DNA from 3 places in the Blastococcus goldschmidtiae genome. Region 1 is predicted to be linked to each of the others. Evidence: riboswitches for the same ligand, from Rfam matches in the RefSeq annotation. Region 1 holds a riboswitch; each other region holds the start of a gene.
What was found. Region 1 has a riboswitch for cyclic di-AMP ahead of RM425_RS18565 (C40 family peptidase). Riboswitches for the same ligand answer to the same signal wherever they lie in the genome.
Positions count from the first base shown of each region.

Region 2: it holds a riboswitch for cyclic di-AMP, as region 1 does, so the genes downstream of both, RM425_RS05705 (hypothetical protein) here and RM425_RS18565 (C40 family peptidase) in region 1, are expected to answer to the same signal.
Region 3: it holds a riboswitch for cyclic di-AMP, as region 1 does, so the genes downstream of both, RM425_RS05470 (aggregation-promoting factor C-terminal-like domain-containing protein) here and RM425_RS18565 (C40 family peptidase) in region 1, are expected to answer to the same signal.

Region 1 covers NZ_JAVREI010000017.1:61,808-68,782, reverse strand. Annotated here, with positions in the region: gene RM425_RS18575 (D-alanyl-D-alanine carboxypeptidase family protein) at 1-1,330, shown strand, start outside; gene RM425_RS18570 (hypothetical protein) at 1,393-1,719, shown strand; cyclic di-AMP (ydaO/yuaA leader) riboswitch at 1,969-2,128, shown strand; gene RM425_RS18565 (C40 family peptidase) at 2,223-3,380, shown strand; gene RM425_RS18560 (M48 family metallopeptidase) at 3,591-4,859, shown strand; gene RM425_RS18555 (glycosyltransferase family 4 protein) at 4,856-5,977, shown strand; gene RM425_RS18550 (AMP-dependent synthetase/ligase) at 6,047-6,975, opposite strand, start outside.
Region 2 covers NZ_JAVREI010000002.1:197,773-204,747, reverse strand. Annotated here, with positions in the region: gene RM425_RS05710 (hypothetical protein) at 1-468, opposite strand, end outside; gene RM425_RS05705 (hypothetical protein) at 824-2,191, opposite strand; cyclic di-AMP (ydaO/yuaA leader) riboswitch at 2,407-2,570, opposite strand; gene RM425_RS05700 (SGNH/GDSL hydrolase family protein) at 2,816-3,673, opposite strand; gene RM425_RS05695 (phosphoenolpyruvate carboxykinase (GTP)) at 3,949-5,793, shown strand; gene RM425_RS05690 (SigE family RNA polymerase sigma factor) at 5,982-6,476, shown strand; gene RM425_RS05685 (hypothetical protein) at 6,473-6,975, shown strand, end outside.
Region 3 covers NZ_JAVREI010000002.1:148,879-155,853, reverse strand. Annotated here, with positions in the region: gene pntB (Re/Si-specific NAD(P)(+) transhydrogenase subunit beta) at 1-623, shown strand, start outside; gene RM425_RS05500 (MEDS domain-containing protein) at 685-1,542, shown strand; gene RM425_RS05495 (sensor histidine kinase) at 1,539-2,486, shown strand; gene RM425_RS05490 (GAF and ANTAR domain-containing protein) at 2,674-3,402, shown strand; gene RM425_RS05485 (hypothetical protein) at 3,403-3,813, opposite strand; gene RM425_RS05480 (hypothetical protein) at 3,831-4,079, shown strand; gene RM425_RS05475 (glycoside hydrolase family 3 N-terminal domain-containing protein) at 4,076-4,474, shown strand; gene RM425_RS05470 (aggregation-promoting factor C-terminal-like domain-containing protein) at 4,571-5,482, opposite strand; cyclic di-AMP (ydaO/yuaA leader) riboswitch at 5,559-5,712, opposite strand; gene RM425_RS05465 (class I SAM-dependent methyltransferase) at 5,839-6,480, opposite strand; gene RM425_RS05460 (SDR family NAD(P)-dependent oxidoreductase) at 6,485-6,975, opposite strand, start outside.

The DNA of each region.
Region 1 (6,975 bases):
CGTGGTGTCGGCGCTGAGCTTCCTCGACGTCGTCGACCGGCACGCCGCCGCGGTGATCGGTGCGGCGGAGGAGCAGCGGCGGGCCGCCGTCGCGCAGCAGCAGGAGGCCGCGGCCGCGCTCGAGCAGGCGCGGGTCCGCGCCGACGAGGTGGGGGTCAGGGTGGCCGAGCTCGAGGCGGCGGCCTCGGCGGTGACCGACGAGCTGGACGCCGCGCTCGGGGCGGTGGACCGCCAGCTGGCGCAGCTCCAGCGCGAGCAGGTCGAGGTCAACGACAGGACGGCGGCGAGCTGGCGGGGCTACCTCGACCAGCTGACCACCGCCGGGATCGTCCGGCCGCCGTCGGCAGAGCTGGGCGATCCCGCCGCACGCCTGCCCGAGCGCCTGGTGCCGGTCGGTGCCGCCGGCGGCGGTGCCCAGCGCGGGGCCGCCCAGCTGCCCGGCCGGCCCGCCTCGCTCCTCGTGCTGCCCGCCGAGACGCTCGCGGCGGTGACCGCGGCCATGGAGGCGCTGGGACTGCCCTACGCACCGGGGACCGCCGGTCCCGAGTCCTGGGACTGCGGCTCGCTGGTGCAGTCGGTCTACGGGCGGGCCGGCATCGCGCTGCCCGGGAGCCAGGCGGAGCTCTTCGCCGTCACGGCCCCGGTCGCCGCCGCCGACGTGCTCCCGGGTGACCTGGTCTTCCTCGGCACCCCGGAGGCCGGTCTCGGGCACGTGGGGATCGCACTCGACCCGCGCACCATGCTCGCCGCCGACGCCAGGGCGGGTGCGGTCGTGGTGCGCACCCTGCCCAGCGGCCAGGTGCTCGGCGTCGGTCGGCCGAGCCTCGGCCGGCGCGCACCCGTGCCGGCGCCCGGCCCGACCGGGGGCGCGCTGCGCGTGGAGTGCGGCAACGCCGTCTACCCGCCCACCTACGGCGGGGCGCGTCAGTGGGGCGGGTACCCCAACGGGCTCATCCCGCCCAGTGCGATGTGCCCGCTGGGCGCGGCTGGGCACTCGCTGCGCTGCGACGCCGCCGCGGCCTACCGGGCCATGTCGGCGGCCTACGCCGCGGCGTTCGGCAGGCCGCCCTGCATCACCGACTCCTACCGGACCTACGCCGGCCAGGTGAAGCTCTACGGCGAGAAGCCCGCGCTGGCCGCGGTCCCCGGGACGAGCAACCACGGCTGGGGGCTGGCCGTCGACCTGTGCGGCGGCATCGAGACCTTCGGGACGCCGCAGTACGGCTGGATGGTGACCAATGCCGGGCGCTTCGGCTTCCTGCACCCGACGTGGGCCGATCCCGGCAACGGTCGCGAGGAGCCGTGGCACTGGGAGTACGCAGGGAGCTGACCGTCCGCGACGGGATTGTCGGTGGCCGCTCCTACCGTGCGCATGACTCACGGAGGAGAGACATGCTCATCGACTGCGATACCTGCACCGTCCGGGGCACCGGCTGCACCGACTGCGTCGTCACCGTGCTGCTCGGTGCTCCACCAGGCTGGGAGGGCGTCGACCCGGTCGTGGTGCCGATGGCCGGCCGCGCCCGCAGCGGCGGGCCGACGCCGGCCGCCGAGGACGTCGTGGTGCCACCGCCCGGTGTGGTCGTGGAGTTCGACGACGTCGAACGCCGGGCCGTCCGCGCGCTGGCCGAGTACGGGCTGGTGCCGCCCCTGCGTCACCGCGACGGCTCCGAGGCGGCCGACGACGGCGGCATCTCGCCCGATCGACGGACCGGCTGACGTCCTCACGGCGGGCTCGAGGGCGGACTCGAGGGCGGACTGGAGGGCGGGCTCGACGGCTCCGGACCGTGCTTCTACCCCTACGCAGGGCTTTCATCGGGGAGGCGCGCGGAGCGCGGCGAGATTCTCGTCACAGGTTTACCGCCTGCCTCGGTTTGTCACACCAACATCACGAACGTATGGTCGTCGCCGTCCGACCGGGTGGTCGTCATCCGCCAAGGGGTGGCCTCGGCCGGACACCGCCTAATCACCGCACGACGGCCGACGGTCGTCCGAGGTGAGCCGGGGACCCACCGCAGTTCCGGGGTGAGTTCCCCTGTGGGGCCGGTTCGCCGGTGAGCAGGGGATAGGGCCAGTCTTCCCAGCCCGAACCCGTCAGCTAACTCGGTAGGCGGTGAAGAGGAAGAAATGGAGAGCCGCCGCTCGTGGCGACCCCGCACGCTTCATCGACGCATGTCCTCGCACCCTTCCGCCCCGATCCTCCGGCCGGCCCCGTCCGCCGGGTGGGCCGCCTCCGCGCCGGCCTGCTCATCGGTGCCACCACCGCGCTGACCTTCACCATGGTCCCGGGCACCGCCTCCGCGGAGCCGGGCCGCGCCACCAGCACCGCCGAGGCGGCGCAGCTCGTCGCTGCGGCCAGCCGTGAGCTGGAGATCGTGAGCGAGGAGCTCAACGAGGCGAAGGTGCAGCTCGAACGCCAGCAGGCGGCCGTGGAGAGCGCTGAGCTCGCCGCCTACGCGGCCGACCTGGAGCGCACCGCCCTCGACGGGCGGATCCGCCAGCTGGCGCGGACCGCCTACACCGGTGGCGGCCGATCGCTCACCCAGCTCGACGTCATGCTGACCAGCGACTCCGTCGACGATGTCATCTTCCAGATGGGCACGCTCGACGCCCTCGCGGGACGCAACGACGCCGCGGTCGGCGAGGTCGCCAAGGCCACTGCGCGGGCGAAGGACGCCAGGGCCGAGGCGGGGGAGGCCCGTGAGACGGCCGAGGCGAGCCTCGAGCAGATCGAGGTGAAGCAGCGCGACCTCGAGGTCAGGATCGCGGACTACCAACAGCAGTACGCGGCTCTCGATGCCGCCGAGCGCGCCGCCGCCGAGCGCGCCGCCGCGGAGCGCGCCGCCGCGGAGCGCGCCGCCGCGGAGCGCGCCGCCGCGGAGCGGGCTCAGGCCGACGAGCAGATGGCCCGGGCCTCGCGGTCCCAGCGCACCGCTCCCTCGTCGGCGGCCGCCTCCTCGGCCGGTCCCTCCTCGACCTCCAGCGCCCCGGCGGCACCCGCGCCGACGGCTGCGGCCGCGCCCAGCGGCGCCGCCCAGGTGGCGGTCGACACCGCGCTGGCGCAGGTCGGGGACCGCTACGTGTGGGGCGCCGGCGGTCCGGACGCCTTCGACTGCTCCGGCCTGACGTCCTACGCCTACCGCGCCGCGGGCATCTCGCTGCCGCACTCCAGCCGCAGCCAGTCGCAGCTGGGCCGGCCGGTCTCCCGGGGCGAGCTCCAGCCGGGCGACCTGATCTTCTTCTACAGCCCGGTCAGCCACGTGGCCATGTACATCGGCGGCGGCAAGATGGTGCACGCATCCACCTCGAGCCAGCCGGTGAAGGTCGACAGCGTCGACTCCTTCCCGAGCTACAACAGCGCTCGCCGCATCGTCGGCTGATCGCCCTGCGGTAGACGTCGCGGGTCGACCGCGGCGGCGACGTCCGACGACGGGCCGGTGCTCCTCCCGAGGGGCGCCGGCCCGTCGTCGCGTCTCGGGTCGCGCCCGGTCGGGCTCCCGGGCGCCCACCTAGGATCGACGCGGCGGGCGTCGGTGCCCGCTGCCCATGACGGTGCCGCCGCGGTTGTCCGCCGTTCCCGAGGAGGTCGGATGACCGGGCGTCGTGCGGCGCTGGCGACCGCGGTCGTGCTCCTCGCCGCCTTCGCCGTCGTCGTCGCCGTCGGCACCCCCTGGCAGGCGCTGCCGGAGCCGCCGGGCGGGGCCACCGCGATCGATCCGACGGCCGGGCTGTCGGCCGAGCAGGTCGATCGCGCAGAGGCCTTCGCCGCCGCGATCCGGCCCGCGTCGCTCGCCTCCCTGCTGCTGGGGCTGACCGTCTCCGCCGTGCTGGGACTGACCCCTCTCGGCGCGCGCCTGGTGCGCGGGCTGCCCGCCCCCCGGCGGTGGCGCTGGAGTTGGCAGGTGCTGCTCGGCGTGTTCGCTCTCGCGGTGATCGGCCGGCTGGTCACGCTGCCGCTGTCGGCCTACGGCGAGGTGGTCCGCCACCGGTACGGCCTGTCCACCCGCAGCTGGGGGCTGTGGGTGCGGGACGTGGCGACGTCGACGGCGATCGACGCGGCCCTGACCGCACTGGCGCTGGTCGCCCTCGTCTGGCTCGCCCGCCGCGCCTCGCGCCTGTGGTGGGCGCTCGCGGCCGCCGGTGCCGCCGTGCTGGTGGTCGTCGGCTCCTTCCTGTGGCCGGTGCTCGTCGAGCCGGCCTTCAACAGCTTCGAGCCGATGCCGGCCGGACAGCTGCGCAGCGATCTGCTCGCCCTGGCCGAGGAGAACGGGACCCCGGTCCAGGACGTGCTGGTCTCCGACGCCTCGCGCCGCACCACCGCCCTCAACGCCTACGTCTCGGGCTTCGGCTCCACCCGCCGCATCGTCGTCTACGACACGGTGCTCGAGCGGCTGCCCGACGAGCAGATCGAGTCGATCACGGCCCACGAGCTCGGCCACGTGGCCGCCGACGACGTCCTCACCGGCACCCTCCTCGGCGCGCTCGGGGGTGCCGGCGGGGTCGCCCTCCTCGGCTGGGCGCTGACGTCCCCGCGGCTGCTGCGCCGGGCCGGGGCCGAGGGCCCGGCCGACCCGGCGGTGGTGCCGTTGGCCCTGCTGCTGGTCGCGGTCGGCACGCTGGTGGCGACGCCGGTGCAGAACCTGGTCTCCCGCCAGATCGAGGCGCGGACCGACGTGGCCGCGCTCGACCTCACGGAGGACCCCGAGGCGTTCATCGCCATGCAGCGCGGCCTGGCCGGCAGCAACCTGTCCGACCCGGACCCGCCGGCGGCCTGGCACTGGTTCTTCGGATCGCACCCCACGGCGGCCCAGCGGATTGCGCTGGCGCAGGACTGGGCCCGCTCGGAGCGCGAGCCATGACCCGGACGCTCGTCGTCACCAACGACTTCCCGCCGCGCCAGGGCGGTATCCAGACCTTCGTCGCCGCGCTGCTGGAACGCCGGCCCCCTGACTCGCTGGTGGTGCTCGCCTCCGACCACCCCGGGTCCGCCGAGCACGACGCAGCGCTGCCCTACCCGGTGGTGCGCCGACCCACGGGCATGCTGCTGCCCACGCGGGCCACCGCCCGGGCCGCGGTCGACCTGGTCCACCGGTACGACTGCGACAGCGCCTTCTTCGGCGCCGCGGCGCCGCTGGGCCTGCTCGCCCCCACGCTGCGCCGGGCCGGCGTCGGGCACCTGGTCGGCGCCACGCACGGGCACGAGACCGGCTGGGTCGCGCTGCCCGGGAGCCGCCAGGTCATGCAGCGCATCGCGGACGGGCTCGACGTGCTCACCTACCTCACCGAGTACACCCGAGGACGGCTCGCCCCGGCGCTCGGCGGGCGCACCCGGCTCGCGCAGCTGTCCCCGGGGGTCGACGTCGACCGGTTCAGCCCGGACGTCGACGGCACCGCGGTCCGGCGTCGGCACGGCCTGGGGGAGGCCCCGGTGGTCGTCTGCGTCTCCCGGCTGGTGGCCCGCAAGGGGCAGGACGTGCTGGTCGAGGGGTGGTCGCAGGTGCTCGCCCGGCATCCGTCCGCCCGGCTGCTCCTGGTCGGTGGGGGACCCGACGAGGCGGCGCTCCGGCGCGCTGTCGCTGCGCGCGGCCTGGCGCACTCCGTCGTCCTCACCGGAGGGGTGGACCCCGCCGAGCTCCCGGCCCACTACGCGGCCGGGGACGTGTTCGCCATGCCGTGCCGCACCCGCCGCGCCGGGCTCGACGTCGAGGGCCTGGGCATGGTCTTCCTAGAGGCGGCCGCGTGCGGACGGCCCGTCGTGGCGGGGACGTCGGGCGGCGCGCCGGAGGCGGTGCGCGAGGGGGTCACCGGGCACGTCGTCGACCCGCGGTCACCCACCGCGGTGGCCACCACGATCGCGGACCTGCTGGACGACCCGGCGCGGGCCCGGGCCATGGGTGCGGCCGGGCGCGCGTGGGTGGAGCAGAGCTGGTCCTGGACGACGATCGCGGCGACCTTCGCCGAGCTGATCGAGCTTTGAACGCAGAGACGCCTGAACGCAGCGAGGCCCGCCCCGCGGTGCGGGGCGGGCCTCGGTGCGGCGAGTGCGTCAGCGCGTGTAGAGCGCCTCGACCTCGTCGCCGAACTCCTTCATGACCACGGAGCGCTTGAGCTTCAGGCTCGGGGTGAGCATCCCGTTGTCCTCGGTGAAGTCGGTGCCGAGGATGTGGAACTTCTTGATCGCCTCGGCCTGCGAGACGGCCTTGTTCGCGTCCTTCACGGCCGCGTCGATCTCGGCCTTCAGGTCGGCGTCCTCACGCACCTGCTCGACCGTCTGGTCGGCGGGCTTGCCCTTGGACTCCAGCCACTGGGGCAGCGCCTCGTCGTCGAGCGTGATCAGCGCCGCGATGAACGGCCGCTGGTCGCCGACGACGATGCACTGGCTGACCAGCCGGTGGGAGCGCAGCCGGTCCTCGAGGACGGCGGGGGCGACGTTCTTGCCACCCGCGGTCACCAGGATCTCCTTCTTGCGGCCGGTGATCTTGAGGAAGCCGCCCGAGTCGAGCTCACCGATGTCGCCGGTGTGGAAGAAGCCCTCGGAGTCGATCGCCTCCGCGGTGGCGTCCGCGTTGTTCCAGTAGCCGCGCATGACGATGCCGCCCTTGATGAGCACCTCGCCGTCGTCGGCGATCCGGAACGTGACACCGGGCAGCGGCTGCCCGACGGTGCCGATGCGCAAGGCTTCGTCGTGGTTGACCGAGGCGGCCGCGGTGGTCTCGGTCAGGCCGTAGCCCTCGAAGACGGTGACCCCGATGCCGCGGAAGAAGTGCCCGAGCCGCTCGCCGAGCGGGGCCCCGCCGGAGATGGCGCCCAGGCAGCGGCCACCCAGCGCGGCGCGCAGCTTGCCGTAGACCAGCTTGTCGAACAGGGCGTGCTGGACGCGCAGGCCGATGCCGGGGCCGCCGGTGTCCTGGGCCCGCGACCAGTCGATGGCGACCTGGGCGGCCCTGTCGAAGATCTTGCCCTTGCCGTCGCCCT
Region 2 (6,975 bases), on a different contig from region 1:
CGCCTCCTCGGCGGCCCGGCGTGCGGCGGCCTCGGCCTCGGCCTCGGCCTCCACCTGCGCCTGGGCCGCGGCCGCGGCCGCGGCCGCGGCCTCCGCCTCGACGCGCCGCTGGTCGAGCACCGCCTGATCGGCCGCGGCCTGCGTCATCAGTGCTGCGGCCTCGGCGTCCTCACGGGCGCTGCGGCTGGCGGCGATCTCGGCCAGCGGCTCGAGCTCGCGGGTCACGTCCTCGGGAGCGGGCGTGGCCTCGAGGCCAAGCTGACGGGCCACGCTGACCGATTCCGTGCTCACGGCCTCCGCCTGGGCGGCGGGGCCGGCGCCGATGACCAGGTTCACCACGAGAGCACCGGCGGCGGCCACTCCCAGGTAGATGCCCGGACGGCGGACGGCTGCCGGAGGACGGCGGTGAGAGCTCGACCGGCGGTGGGAGCGCGCCGGTCGGTGCGAGACGGTGGTGCGGGGGTGCATGTGCGCGGGTGCTCCGGAGGTGCGTGCGGCGGCGTCCGACCAGGGACGACGAGGTGCTGCGACGGGTGTGCGGTCGGCGGGATCGGCGGCTCCGCGGCGAGCCGGACGCGGCGGGGGGCGAGCGCAGGGCCGCGGCTCGCCCCCGCCCCGCGAGGGACGACGGCGATCCGGCGGCGTCCGTCGATCTCCCCTGGTGGGACGTGGTGACCGTCGGACACTGCCACGGTACCCACCGTTACGGATCCGTGACAATCGCCGGCGGCGTGTCCGTGCGGGACACGCCTGTCCGCGCCTGCGTCCGGGCGCGGACCACCACCGCCGGCCGTCGCACATCGCGACGGCCGGCGGGACGGCGTCAGCGGTAGTTCACGTGGACGTGGTCGAAGTGGTTGGCCGTCACGCTGCCCCGGTTCGCCATCTGCTTCCAGGCGCCACCGGGTGAGCTGAGGTAGCGCTGCTCCCAGATGATGTAGGCCACGCCGAGCTCGTTCCAGTTGGCGATGTGGTAGGCGGTGATGGCGTCCCCGAGCGCGCGGTTCGACATGACCATGTAGTCCAGCGCGAGCCCGGAGGGGTGCCCCCCGGGATCGGCCGCGCTGGGGCGCGTGCCACCGAGCCTGATGGAACCGGCGCCGGGCACGTTGCTGACCACCGCGTTCGCTGCCGCCTGCACCTGCGGCCGGACCGCTCCGGCGTTGTTGGTGATCCGCGCGACTCCGCGTGCGGCAACCGGGGCGGCTGCGGGGACGACCGACGGTGCCGGCACAGCGGCCGCGAGCGGGGCGGGCGCCCGGGGCGCGGGCGGTGCGGGCGGGGCGGGCGCCCGAGGCGTGGGCGGTGCGGGCGGGGCGGGCGCCCGAGGCGTGGGCATGGCGGACGCCCGCGGAGCAGGCGCCGCGACCGTCACCGGAGCAGGAGCGGGCGGGGCAGCGGCAGGTGCGACCGGCCGCGCGGCGGCGGCCTCCTCGGCAGCTGCGAAGGCCGCAGCCGCCTTCATCCCGGCCTCCGCCTCCGCAGCGGCCATCGCCGCGGCCGCCTTCATCCCGGCCTCCGCCTCCGCAGCGGCCATCGCGGCGGCCGCCTTCATCTCGGCCTCCGCCTCCTCGGCAGCGGCCATCGCCGCGGCCGCCTTCATCCCGGCCTCCGCCTCCTCGGCAGCGGCCATCGCCGCGGCCGCCTCCATCCCGGCCTCCGCCTCCGCAGCGGCCATCGCCGCGGCCGCCTTCATCCCGGCCTCCGCCTCCTCGGCAGCGGCCATCGCCGCGGCCGCCTTCATCCCGGCCGCCTCCTCGGCGGCGCGCCGGGCGGCGGCGTCGGCCTCGGCACGCTGCTGGTCCAGCGCGGCCTGGTCGGCGGCGGCCTGCGCGAGGCCGGCGACGGCCGCCGCCTCCTCGCGGCTGCTGCGGCTGGCCGCCAGCTCCTGGAGCGGCTCGAGCCGGTCCGCCACGTCGTCCGGCGCGGTGGTGGTGCCGATCCCGAGCTGCCCGGCGACGCTTCCCGACCCGGAGGGGGCGGGGGCCGAGGGCGCCGGCCCGGCGCTCGCGGCACCGGCGCCGACCGCGTCGGCGCGCGGGGCGACCTCGCTGCCGATGAGGGCGGTGGCCAGGACGAGGCTCGCGGCGGCGGACGCCAGGTAGGTGCCGGTGCGCACGCCGACCGCTGGGCGGCGGCGCGGGGAGGAGTGCCGGCGGCGGGCGCCGGAGATCGTGGTGCGGACGTTCATGGGTGCGGGTGCTCCGAGACGTGGGGCAGCGACACCCCGGCACGGGGTGAGGAGCTGCACGAGTGGGATCGGCGGGACTGCGCTCCGGGCACGCCCGCCTGCAGGCGGGCATGCGGGGAGCAGGGGCGCGGCTCAGCTGTGCGGGTGGACCCGCCGTCGGTAGTGGGTGCGGGCAGGTCCAGCGGCGGTGCAGGGGCGCGCCATCCGGCGGCTCTCCGTTCTTCCGATACCGCTTACCGGGTTAGCTGACGGGTTCGGGCTCAGAAGTGCCCTACGCGCGACGGATGCGTCTCCGGTGCGCGATTCACCCCAGTGCTGCGGTGGGTCCCCGGCTCGCCGGCGTCCTGCGTGGACGACGGCGACTCAGCGGCGTCCGCCGGACTCCCCGGGGAGGGGACGTGGCGACCGGCGGACGGCATGACGGTAGGCACCGTTATGCATCCGTGACAAACGACCAGGTAGTCGTGCCGATTCATGCGCCGGGCACCCGCCGGGGACCGTGTCCACCCGACCGGCAGGGCCGGAACCGGTCTCCCCCCCGCCGCCCGGGGAGCCTGCAGCGCGACGGGCTCCGGCGGCCAGATCCGGGGCCGGGGTGCAGCGGCCGGCTCGAGGAACCGGGGGTCAGAGGCGCCGCAGGGCCTTCATCGCCTGGGCCGCCATCCGGGCCTCGCCCAGGGCGTTGGGGTGTACGACGACCGGGTTGGTGCCTCCGACGACCGGCTCCACCCAGCGGACACCGATCGGCTGGCAGGCGTCGTGTCCCTCCGACACCCGGGTCATGTCCACGTAGGTCACGCCCGTGGCCTTCGCCGCCCGGCGGATGGCGTCGTTGAGAGTCGCCTGCACGCCCCGCAGGTAGGGGACGTCGCCTTCCGCGACGGGCATCTGCGGGAAGCACCCGCCGGTGGCCGGCAGGATCGACGGGTAGCCGAGGATCGCGACCTCGGCGCGCGGGGCCTTGGCGCGCACCGCCCGGAGCGCCTGGACCAGCGACGGGTACGTGGTGGTGCGGATGGTGTCCTCGAAGGACGAGCCGTACCGGTCACGGCACGGGCTCCCCCGGCCGAGCGTGGAGAGCCCCGCTGCGCCGCACTGGGTGATCGAGTCGATGAACACGCCGCTGTCGTTGCCGCCGATGGTCATCGTGATCACCTGCGTGTCGCTGCTGACCGCGTCCAGCTGCGGCGCCACACCCGGGTACTGAGCGGCGAGGTAGTCGCCGGTGTCGGCTCCCCCGCACGTGACGTCGGTGAGCCGGGCGCCGGTGGCCGCGGCGATGACGTGCGGGTAGTTGGCCGTCGAGCGCAGGCACTGCGGTGGGGCTGTGAGGTCGGGCGGCAGGACACCGGACGCCGCGCTGTAGGAGTCGCCCAGCGCGACGTAGCGGACCGGGCCGCTCCCGCCGTGCGCCTGCGCCGGTGGGGCGACCAGCACGAGCGTGACGAACAGGGCCGACAGGACGGCGGCGAGACGGCGCACGGGGCAGCTCCGGAGGGGGCGTGGACAGGCCGCACGGGACAACGACGGCCCGATCCCCGGGTTACGCGCGTCACACCTGCGAGCGTGGACGTACCTCTTCCGGATGCCCGTGGGCGGTCCGGAGGCCTCCCGGCGTACATCAGCGGTAACACGCCTGACACCATCACCGAACGATTTCCCGATCAGGGGTCCACACCACTCCCTCGCAGAGTGGCGCGGTGGCTGGATCGTGCCCGGGACGAGAAGGTGGGTCGTAGCGGATGGAGAGGATCCTCGTGACTGCCATAGACGCGGTACTGGACGAAGCTGGACTGACGAACGAAGCCGTCCGGTCCTACGTGAAGCACTGGGCACAGCACACCGGCGCCGAGCGGGTGGAGGTCATCAACGCCTCCGACGACGCGCGGCTGATCCGCGAGTCGCTCGACGCGGGCGAGTTGCTGCCCGCCGGGGAGGGCCGCTACTACTCCCGCAGCCACCCGAAGGACACGGCGCGCTCCGAGGAGCGCACCGTCGTCGCGACGAACGACCCCGAGGACAAGGGCGAGTACAACAACTGGCGCCCGGCCTCGGAGATGCGGCCGATGCTCGAGGAGCGGATGGCCGGCAAGTCCGCGGGCAAGACGATGTACGTCGTCCCCTACGTGATGGCGCCGCCCGGGTCTCCCCTGCAGCCCTACGCCACCGGCGTCGAGCTGACCGACACCCGCACCGTCGTGCTGCACATGATCCGCATGGCGCGGGTCGGCGTGCAGTACGTCAACGATCTGGCCGACCAGGACTACTTCGTCCGCGGCGTGCACGTCACCGGCGACCTGGACAACCTGGGCCAGGGCACCGCCGACGATCAGCGCTACTTCGTCACGATCGCCGACGAGCGCACGATCCTGCACTACGGCTCGTCCTACGGCGGCAACGCGCTGCTGGGCAAGATCGCCCACGGCCTGCGTCAGGCGACCTACGACGGCTGGGCTTCGGGCAAGTTCCTCTCCGAGCAGTTCCTGCTGCTCGGCATCACCGACAAGCAGACCGGCCGCACGTACCACATCTGCGGTGGCATGCCGAGCGCCTCGGGCAAGACCAACCTGGCCATGATCCTGGCGCCCGACGCCCTCGGTGACCGCTACCAGGTGCACTTCTACGGCGACGACATCGCCTGGCTGTGGGTGGACGAGGAGGACGGTCGCGTCTACGCGATCAACCCCGAGTTCGGTGCCTTCGGCGTCGCCAAGGACACCAACGAGGCCACCAACCCCACGGCCGTGGAGGCCATCGCCGAGGGCACCGGGACGATCTTCACCAACGTCGCCTACAACGAGCAGACGCAGGACGTCTGGTGGGAGGGCAAGTCCAAGCAGCCGCCGGCCGACGTCACCGGCTGGCGCGACTGGAAGGGCGAGCTGATCTCGGAGCGCTCCGAGGCGGAGAAGGACGCGCCCTGGGCGCACCCGAACAGCCGGTTCACCACCACGCTGGCCAACATCCCGAACATCGCGCCGGACTACGAGAACCCGAAGGGCGTGCCGGTCGACGCGATCATCTTCGGCGGGCGCACCCGTGACCGCGAGCCGCTGATCCGCGCGATCACCGACCTCGCCGAGGGCGTCTACGACGGCCTCACCCTGGGCGCGGAGGCGACCTTCGCCGCCGAGGGCACCGAGGGCGTCCTGCGCTACGACCCGATGTCGATGCGGCCGTTCATGGCCTACTCCGAGGGCGCGTACGCCGCGCACTGGATGAAGATCATCGGTGCCGCCAAGGACCAGCCGGTCTTCGCCCACGTGAACTGGTTCCAGCGGGGCGAGGACGGCCGCTTCCTGTGGCCGGGGTACCGGGACAACCTCCGCCCGCTGCTGTGGCTCATGCAGCTGCGCAACGGCGAGGTCACCGGCCGGCAGACCCCGGTCGGCATCGTGCCGACCAAGGAGGAGCTGCAGCTCGAGGGCATGGACGACCTCCGCCCGGACGACCTCGAGACGCTCCTGACGATCGACGTCCCGCGCTGGCAGCAGGAGATGGCCCACCGCGAGCAGCACCTCTCGCTGTTCCGCGACATGCCCGAGGAGATCTGGGCGGCCCACCGCCGGGTCTCCGACGCCCTGGACGCCGAGGCGAAGTGATCCCCGGGGGGCTCCGGCCCTCCTGAACGACGAAGGTCCCGACCGCTCCGGTCGGGGCCTTCGTCGTTCCCGGCGCGCGTCTGCCGGCACCACGTCGCCCGGACCGGGCAGGATCCGTTCCCACCGCGTGCAGCGCCACGCGGTCCCCGATGCGTCTGACCGGGTGGAGACCACCGACGGGAGCAGGCGTGACGTTCGAGGAGTTCGTGGCCGCGCAGGGCAGGCCCCTGCTGCGGCTGGCGTTCGTCCTGACCGGGGACCGGCACCTCGCCGAGGACCTGACGCAGACGGCGCTGGCCGACGCCTACCGGCACTGGCGGAAGGTGCGGGCGGCCGCCGACCCGGCCGCGTACGTGCGCCGGATGCTGGTCAACGCGCACCTGAGCTGGCGACGCCGTCGCTCGAGCACCGAGCGCCCGGCCGAACTGGTGGACGCCTCGATCGATCCGGCCGCCGGACCCGGGGACGCCCTCGAGGCGCGGGAGCAGATGCGCACGCTGCTCGCCGGCCTGGCGCCACGGGCACGCACCGTGCTGGTGCTGCGGTACTACGCCGACCTCGACGACGCCGCGATCGCCGAGGCCATGGGCGTCAGCCAGAGCGCGGTGCGGGCGACCGCCTCGCGGGCCTTGGCCGGTCTCCGCTCCACCGCCGTCGTCGAGGCCGTCCAGGAGGCGCCATGACCGACCCGACCGAGCGGCAGCTGCGCGAGCTCTTCGCCGCCGACGCCGCTCGCGCGCCCCACCCGGGCGGCCTCGCCGCCCTCACCCTGCACAGGGTGCGGCACCGCCGTCGGGTCCGGACGACCGCAGCGACGGGGCTGATCGCGGCCGTGCTGGTCACCGGAGGGAGCGCGGTCGTCTGGGGCCCCCTGGGTTCCAGTTCCTTCCCTGCGGCCGCCCCCACGGGCGTCGGCGAGCTCCCTGGCGGTGCGACCGAGGACTGCTCCTCCGGGTACTCGAGCGCCCGGCTCGCCGCAGAACTGACCCAGGAGGGCGCCTTCGCTCTCGACGGCACCGTCACGGCGATCGAGCTGGGTGCCGACCCCGGTCCCGGGCGGCCCAGCCGGTACGCGAGCGTCACCTTCCGGGTGCACACCTGGTACCACGGCGGCTCCGGCGGGACGGTGGAGGTGCTGCTCGGCCCCCCGGACGTCACGTCCCAGACCTCGGACGTGAGGTC
Region 3 (6,975 bases), on a different contig from region 1:
CCTACATCATGTGCAAGGCCATGAACCGCTCGTTCATCTCGGTCATCGCCGGCGGTTTCGGCAACGAGGGCAGCGCGGCCGCCTCCGACGTCGACTACGGCGAGCACGTCGAGATCTCCGCCGAGGACACCGCGGAACTGCTGCGCGACGCCACGTCGGTGGTCATCACGCCGGGCTACGGCATGGCCGTGGCGCAGGCCCAGAGCGCGGTGGCCGAGCTGACCCGCAAGCTCACCGAGCGCGGCGTCGACGTGCGCTTCGGCATCCACCCGGTGGCCGGGCGGCTGCCGGGGCACATGAACGTGCTGCTCGCCGAGGCGAAGGTCCCCTACGACGTCGTCCTGGAGATGGACGAGATCAACGACGACCTGGCCGCCACCTCGGTCGTCCTGGTCATCGGCGCGAACGACACGGTGAACCCGTCCGCCGCCGAAGACCCCGCCAGCCCGATCGCCGGCATGCCGGTGCTCCGGGTGTGGGAGGCCGAGCGCGTCGTGGTGTTCAAGCGGTCGATGAACACCGGCTACGCCGGCGTGCAGAACCCGCTGTTCTTCCGGGACAACAGCCGGATGCTGTTCGGGGACGCCCGCGAACGCGTGGAGGACATCCTCCGGGCGCTCTGAGCGACGGAGGCGTGGGTCACCACCCCTGTTGCTCGGGCCCCCGGAGGCATACGGTCGGTACATGCGCGCACACGGATCGGTGACCGAACCTCCGGCCGCGCACTCCGCCGACCACCTCTGCTGGGTCCACGACGACGACGAGCCGTTCGGTGACGCCGTCCGGGCGTTCCTCGCCGGAGGGCTCGTCCGCGGTGAGCGGCTGCTGTGCGTCGGGGACCGGGCCATCGCCGCGCTGGAGGACCCGTCGGGCTCCCTCGGCGACGTCGCCGCCCTGCTCGCCGGCGGTGCGCTGGAGACGATGACGGTTGCCGAGGTCTCCGCCGCCGCCGGCGCCCTGGGCGCCGACCCGCAGCGCGCCTTCTACGACGCGGCCACCCGGAGGGCGCTCGACGACGGCTACCGGGGCCTGCGCGTGGTCGCCGAGGTGACCGAGCTCGCGGCCGACCCGGGCCTGATCGAGGAGCTGGTGCGCTGGGAGCACGCCGCCGACGAGTTCATCGCCTCCGGTTCGGGGATGTCGGCGATGTGCGCCTACCGCGGCGACCTCCCGCCGGCCACGCTCGGCGCCGTGCTCGCCGTCCACCCCCTGCGGCACGGACCCGACCAGCTGAGTCCCTTCCGGCTGTTCTTCGACGACGACCGCCTCGTGCTGACCGGCAGCGTCGACACCTTCAGCGCCGATCGGCTCGCCACGCTGCTGGCCGGGACGCCGGCGGGGAACACCGCCCTGCTCGACCTGAGCGGTCTCGAGTTCATCGACGTCGCCGGGTGCCGGGCGCTGGCCGGCTGGGCGGGCGAGCTGCAGGCCCGCTGCGTCCCGCTCGAGGTCCGCGGCGCCTCTCCCCTGCTGCAGCGGGTGTGGCACATCCTCGGTCTCCACGACGTCGCACCGGTCACCTTCACCGACCCGCGCGGATGACGCCGCCGGCTGCGTTCGCGACCGCGCCGGCCGGCTTCGAGCACGAGGCGCTGTTCTACCGCGACGACGAGACCTTCCTCGCCGGTGTGCTGCCGTTCGTCCGGGACGGGCTGACCCGGGGCGAGCAGGTGGTCGTCGCCGAGCCACCGGGGCGCCTGGAGCTGCTGCGCGACGCCGTGGGCGCCGCCGCCCCGGTGCGCTGGCTGGACATGGCCGCGTTGGGCGGGAACCCGGCCCGCATCATCGGCGCCTGGCGGACGGTGCTGGACGAGACCACCGCTGCCGGGCGCGGCCTGCGCGGCGTCGGTGAACCGGCCTGGCCCGGCCGCCGGGACGCGGAGTACGCCGAGTGCCGGCTGCACGAGCTGCTGCTCAACACCGCCTTCGACGACGGACCCGCCTGGCGCCTGCTGTGCCCCTACGACCAGACCCACCTGCCCCGCGCCGTCCGCACCGGCGCGCTGCAGTCCCACCCGCTCGTCTCCACCCACGAGCACCGCCGGCCCAGCACCGCCTTCTCCCGCGAATCCGCGGCGGCCACCTTCGCCACACCGCTGCACCAGCCGAGCGAGGGCGTCCTGCGCGGCATCTACGGCGCCGGCGACGCCCGCGCGACCAGGCGCACCGTGGTGACGTTCGCCCGCTCCTGCGGCCTGTCCGCCGAGCAGGCGCAGGCCCTCGAGCTCGCCGCCTCGGAGCTGGTCGCCAACTCCGTCCGCCACGGCGGGGGCAGCGGCACGGTCGCGATGTGGCGCACCGACGAGGCCGCGATCGTGGAGTTCAGCGACGGGGGGCACATCAGCGACCCGCTCGTCGGGCGGCGGGTCCCGCCGCCGGAGCAGGTGAGCGGGCGGGGCCTCCACCTGGTCAACGAGCTCTGCGACCTGGTACAGCTGCGCTCGTGTCCACGCGGGACGACGGTGCGCATCACGACCTGGCGCTGAGGCCCCGCGGGCGCCTCCCCGGGGCGGCACGTGCGTCCGGCGAAGGCCCCGCCCGGCGGCCGCCGGGTATATTGGTCGCGCGTCAGACAGCCGGCGCCCGGAGGAATCCCTCCAGTGGACGAGCCCGCCCAGGGAGTCCCGCCGAGACCGACCGGGCCGCTGGCCCGGTCGACCCGCACGGAGGCACGTGAACACCCCCGACGCCGGCGCGCCGGACGCCGTCGCCGTCCAGTCGGCCCTGGCCGACCTGGGCCGCATCTCTCTCGCCGAGCACTCCCTCGAATCCGTCGTCCGGACCGTCACCGAGCTGACGGCCCGGGTCCTTCCCGAGGCGCCGATCGCATCCGTGACCGTCCTGCGCGGCGCCCAGCCGACCACCGTGGCGGCCAGCGGAGAACTCGCCCTCGACCTGGACCACGAGCAGTACCGCCTCGGCTCCGGGCCCTGCCTGAGCGCCGCCGCCACCGGGCGCCCGTCGGAGATCGCCGACACGCGGCAGGACCGCCAGTGGCCCGACTTCGCCGCGATCGCGGCGGAGGCGGGCTGCGACAGCATGCTGTCCGTCCCGCTGCCCGTGCACGAGCAGGTGTCCGGAGCGCTGAACGTCTACGCCCGGAAGCTCACCGCCGCCGATCAGCGGACCTGGGACCTGCTGAGCCGGTTCGCCGCCTACGCCGTCGTGCCGGTGTCGAACGCCTACCTCTACGCGGCGGCGGTCCAGCGGGCCGAGCACCTGGAGGCGGCGCTGGACACCCGCGGCGTCATCGACCAGGCCAAGGGGATCCTGATGGAGCGGTTCAAGCTCACCCCGGAGGCGGCGTTCCAGGCCCTGACGCGCGTGTCGATGGAGACCAACACCAAGGTGCGCGACGTCGCCGCGCGTTTCGTGGCCACCGGGGAACTGCTCGCCGACTGATCAGCGGTCCGGGTCCGGCCCCGGCTCCTCGGGGCTCCCGCCGTCCCGCCGCACCAGGTCGCCCACCGCTTCCTCGAGCCGGGCCCAGGTGCCGCTCCACTCGACCAGCGGCTCGAGGATCCGCTCGAAGACCGCGAGCTGCTGGTCGAAGGCATCCAGCTGGGCGCGCATGCCGGCGATCCCGGCCCGCTGTGCGGCGACCATGTCCGCGACCGCCCGCAGCTGGGCGGCCGACATGGCCCCCGGCGGGCTCGGCAGCGCGGGGATGGACAGCTTGGTGGGCATGGACCCGGCGACGGTCCGGGCCCGGTCGGTGAAGCCCCGGAGCTGCTGCACGAACTCCTCGACGGACCGGCCCACGAGGCCGCCCGGTGGCATGCCCCGTTCGGGTCCTGGTCGTTCCTCGGTCATGACCGGACGCTATGCCGGTGTGCGCCCCGGGGCGAGCGGGGCCGGCGCGCCCGGCGGTGGCGGCACGGTCCGGCACCCCCGGGCCGAGCCGTCCCAGGCCCGGTGCGGAGGTCGTCCCGGCCGCGACGGCCGTCGTCGACGGCCTGGCGGCGGCGGGGGTCACCTCCACGCTCGAGCACTTCCCGGGACCGGGCCGGGTGCGCGGGAACACCGACGACACCGCGGACGTCGTCGATGACGTCACGACGGCCGGGACGACCAGGTGACCGCGTTCACGGAGACGCTGTCCCGGACCGAGGGGCACCCGATGGTGATGACGTCGTCGGCGACCTACAGCCGGATCGACCCGGCCTCCCGGGCGGCCTTCTCGCCGGTGGTCATCGGCGACGTGCTGCGCGGGGAGGTGGCTTTCTCCGGCCCGGTCATCTCCGACGACCTGGGCAGCGCGGTCGCGGTGACGAACGTCCCGGTCGGCGAGCGGGCGGTGCGCTTCCTCGCCGCGGGCGGGACCCTCGTGCTGACCGTCGCCCCCGCCACCTTCCCGGCCATGCTGGAGGCGGTGCTGGCCCGGGACGCGGCCGACCCGGCGTTCGCAGCGGTCGTCGACTCCGCCGTGCGCACCGCGCTGCTCGCCAAGGCCGAGGCCGGGCTGCTCGGCTGAGCCCGGCACGCACGGAGCCGCCGAGATCACGAGATCTCGGCGGCTCCGGGGCGTCGACGTACCGGGATCACGCGATCCCGGCCGGGGGGGCTCAGCTCAGTACCAGCCCTTGGCCTGCGAGTGCGACCAGGCGCCGCAGGGCGAGCCGAAGCGGTTGTTGATGTAGATCAGCCCGGCGTCGATCTGGCGGTAGCCGTCGGAGGTCTTCGCGATGCCGGTGCCGGCCCAGGTGCTGTCCAGGAACTGCGCGATCCCGTAGGCGGTGCTGCGCGGGTTCTGCGCATTGGGGTTCCAGCCGCTCTCCTTGCCCCAGAGCTTCTCCAGGCAGGAGAACTGGGAGCTGTTGCCGCCGAGCTTCTGCAGGGCGTAGCTCTGGTAGGAGCCCGACGGCGCGGCGGGTGCCGCCGGACGCGCGGCCGCGCGGGGCGCCGGGGCGGCCGCGCGGGGCGCCGGGGCGGCCGCGCGGGCGGCGCGGGCTGCCTCCGCGGCCCGGGCTGCCTCCGCGGCGCGGGCTGCCTCCGCGGCCCGGGCTGCCTCCGCGGCGCGGGCTGCCTCCGCGGCCCGGGCTGCCTCCGCGGCCCGGGCTGCCTCCGCGGCCCGGGCTGCCTCCGCGGCGCGGGCAGCCTCCACCCGGGCCGCCTCCTCGGCCGCGAGCCGGGCGGCCTCCTCGGCCGCGCGGCGGTCGTGCTCGGCCTGCTCGGCGGCCATCTGGTTCAGTGCAGCGGCTGTCTGCTCGGCGTCCCGCGCGCTCCGGCTGGCGGCCAGCTTCTCCAGCGGTGCGACGACGTCGGTGTCCAGGGCGGGCGCCGACTCCGCCGTGATGCCGAGCTGCTGGGCGACGCTCATCGACTCGGTCTGCGCGACGGCCTGCGCCTCGGGCTCACCGGCCGAGAGGACGCCGACCATGACGGCGCCGGCGGTGGCCACGCCGACGAGGGCGGCGGACCGGCGCGCACCGAGGGGCGGGCGGTTGCGGAGACGTGCGTTCACCGTGGTGCGGAGGTTCATGAGGAGGTTCTGCTCCGGGGGTCAGGGCGCAGCAGAGCAGCCGCCCTCCAGGGGCGGCGAGAGCCTGCGGCTGTCCAGTTCTTCCGTGAGCCGCCTACCGGGTTAGCTGACGGGTTCGGGCGGGAAGCAGCCCTACCCCACCCCGGACTGGAGGTCCGGGGCCGGGATTCACCCCAGTACTTCGGTGGGTCCCCGGCTCGCCCCTCGGGACGATTCGGCGGCGCCCGGCGCGGAACCCTCGGGTGAGGGAGCCGCCGGCCGGACCGGGCCAACGTAACGGCTGTTATCGGTTCGTGACAACGCCGTGACCGTATTTCTTGGCGTGACGCATCTCCCGTCCGCGCGGCCGGGAGGGCTCACGGCAGCCGCCACACCGTCGTCCGGCGGACGCGCGCGGGCCCGCCTTCGGTGTCGACGACGTCGTGGACGGCCGCCTCGACCAGCCGGTGGTGCGGCAGGTACGGCCGTCCGGGGTCACCGATCAGCACCTCGGCGCCGGTGGCCCGAACGGCGTCCAGGAACGGCAGCACCCGGTCGGTCATGATCCGGTCGTAGCAGACGTCACCGGCCAGGACGACGTCGACCGACGGCGGCCCCTCTCCCAGCAGATCGCCCACCGGCTCGATCCCGGCCACGCCGTTGAGCGCCGCGTTCTCCGGGATGGCGGCCAGCCCGAAGGGGTCGATCTCGCTGGCCACGACCCGCGTCGCGCCGGCCATGACCGCCGCGACGGCGACCAGCCCGCTGCCGGCGCCCAGGTCCAGCACCGACCGGCCCGCGACGAGCTCCGGGTGGTCGAGCACGTAGCGGGCCAGCGCCTGCCCACCGGGCCAGGCCGCAGCCCAGAACGGCGGCTCCTGCGCGGTCCGGCCCTGCTCGACGGCCATCGCCTCCCACAGCGCGACGACGTCGGCGGCGACCAGCAGCTGCACCTCGGGCACCAGCGAGGGCCGGACCGGACGGGTGTGGGCGCGGATGAACTGGGCGGGCACGGTCACCCGGTCAGTCTCGCGCGGCCGTCCCGCCCATGTCGGAGGAGCTCTGGCCGGAGGAGCTCTGGCCGGAGGAGCTCTGGCCGGAGGAGCCCCGGGCGGCGATGCCCCGGGCGACCAGCCGCCAGTAGCTGCCCGGCCGCAGCCGCACGAGCGCGTCGGGCACCCGCGCGCTGAGGCCGATGAGCAGCCGGGGACGGCGCTTCTCGATGGCGGCCACGATCTGGGCTGCCGCCTTCTCCGGTGGGATGCGCAGCAGCCGGGCCATCTGCGCACGGCCCTCCGCCACCTCGGCGGGATCCACCCCGGAACCCAGGCGCGCGCTCTCGGCGATCCGCGTCCGGATGCCGCCCGGGTGGACCACGGTGACGCCCACCTCGTCGTCGGCGAGCTCGTGCCGCAGCGACTCGCTGAAGCCGCGCACGGCGAACTTGCTGGCGGCGTAGGCGGCCTGGCCGGGCGGGGCGAAGATGCCGAAGATGCTGGAGACGTTGACCAGGT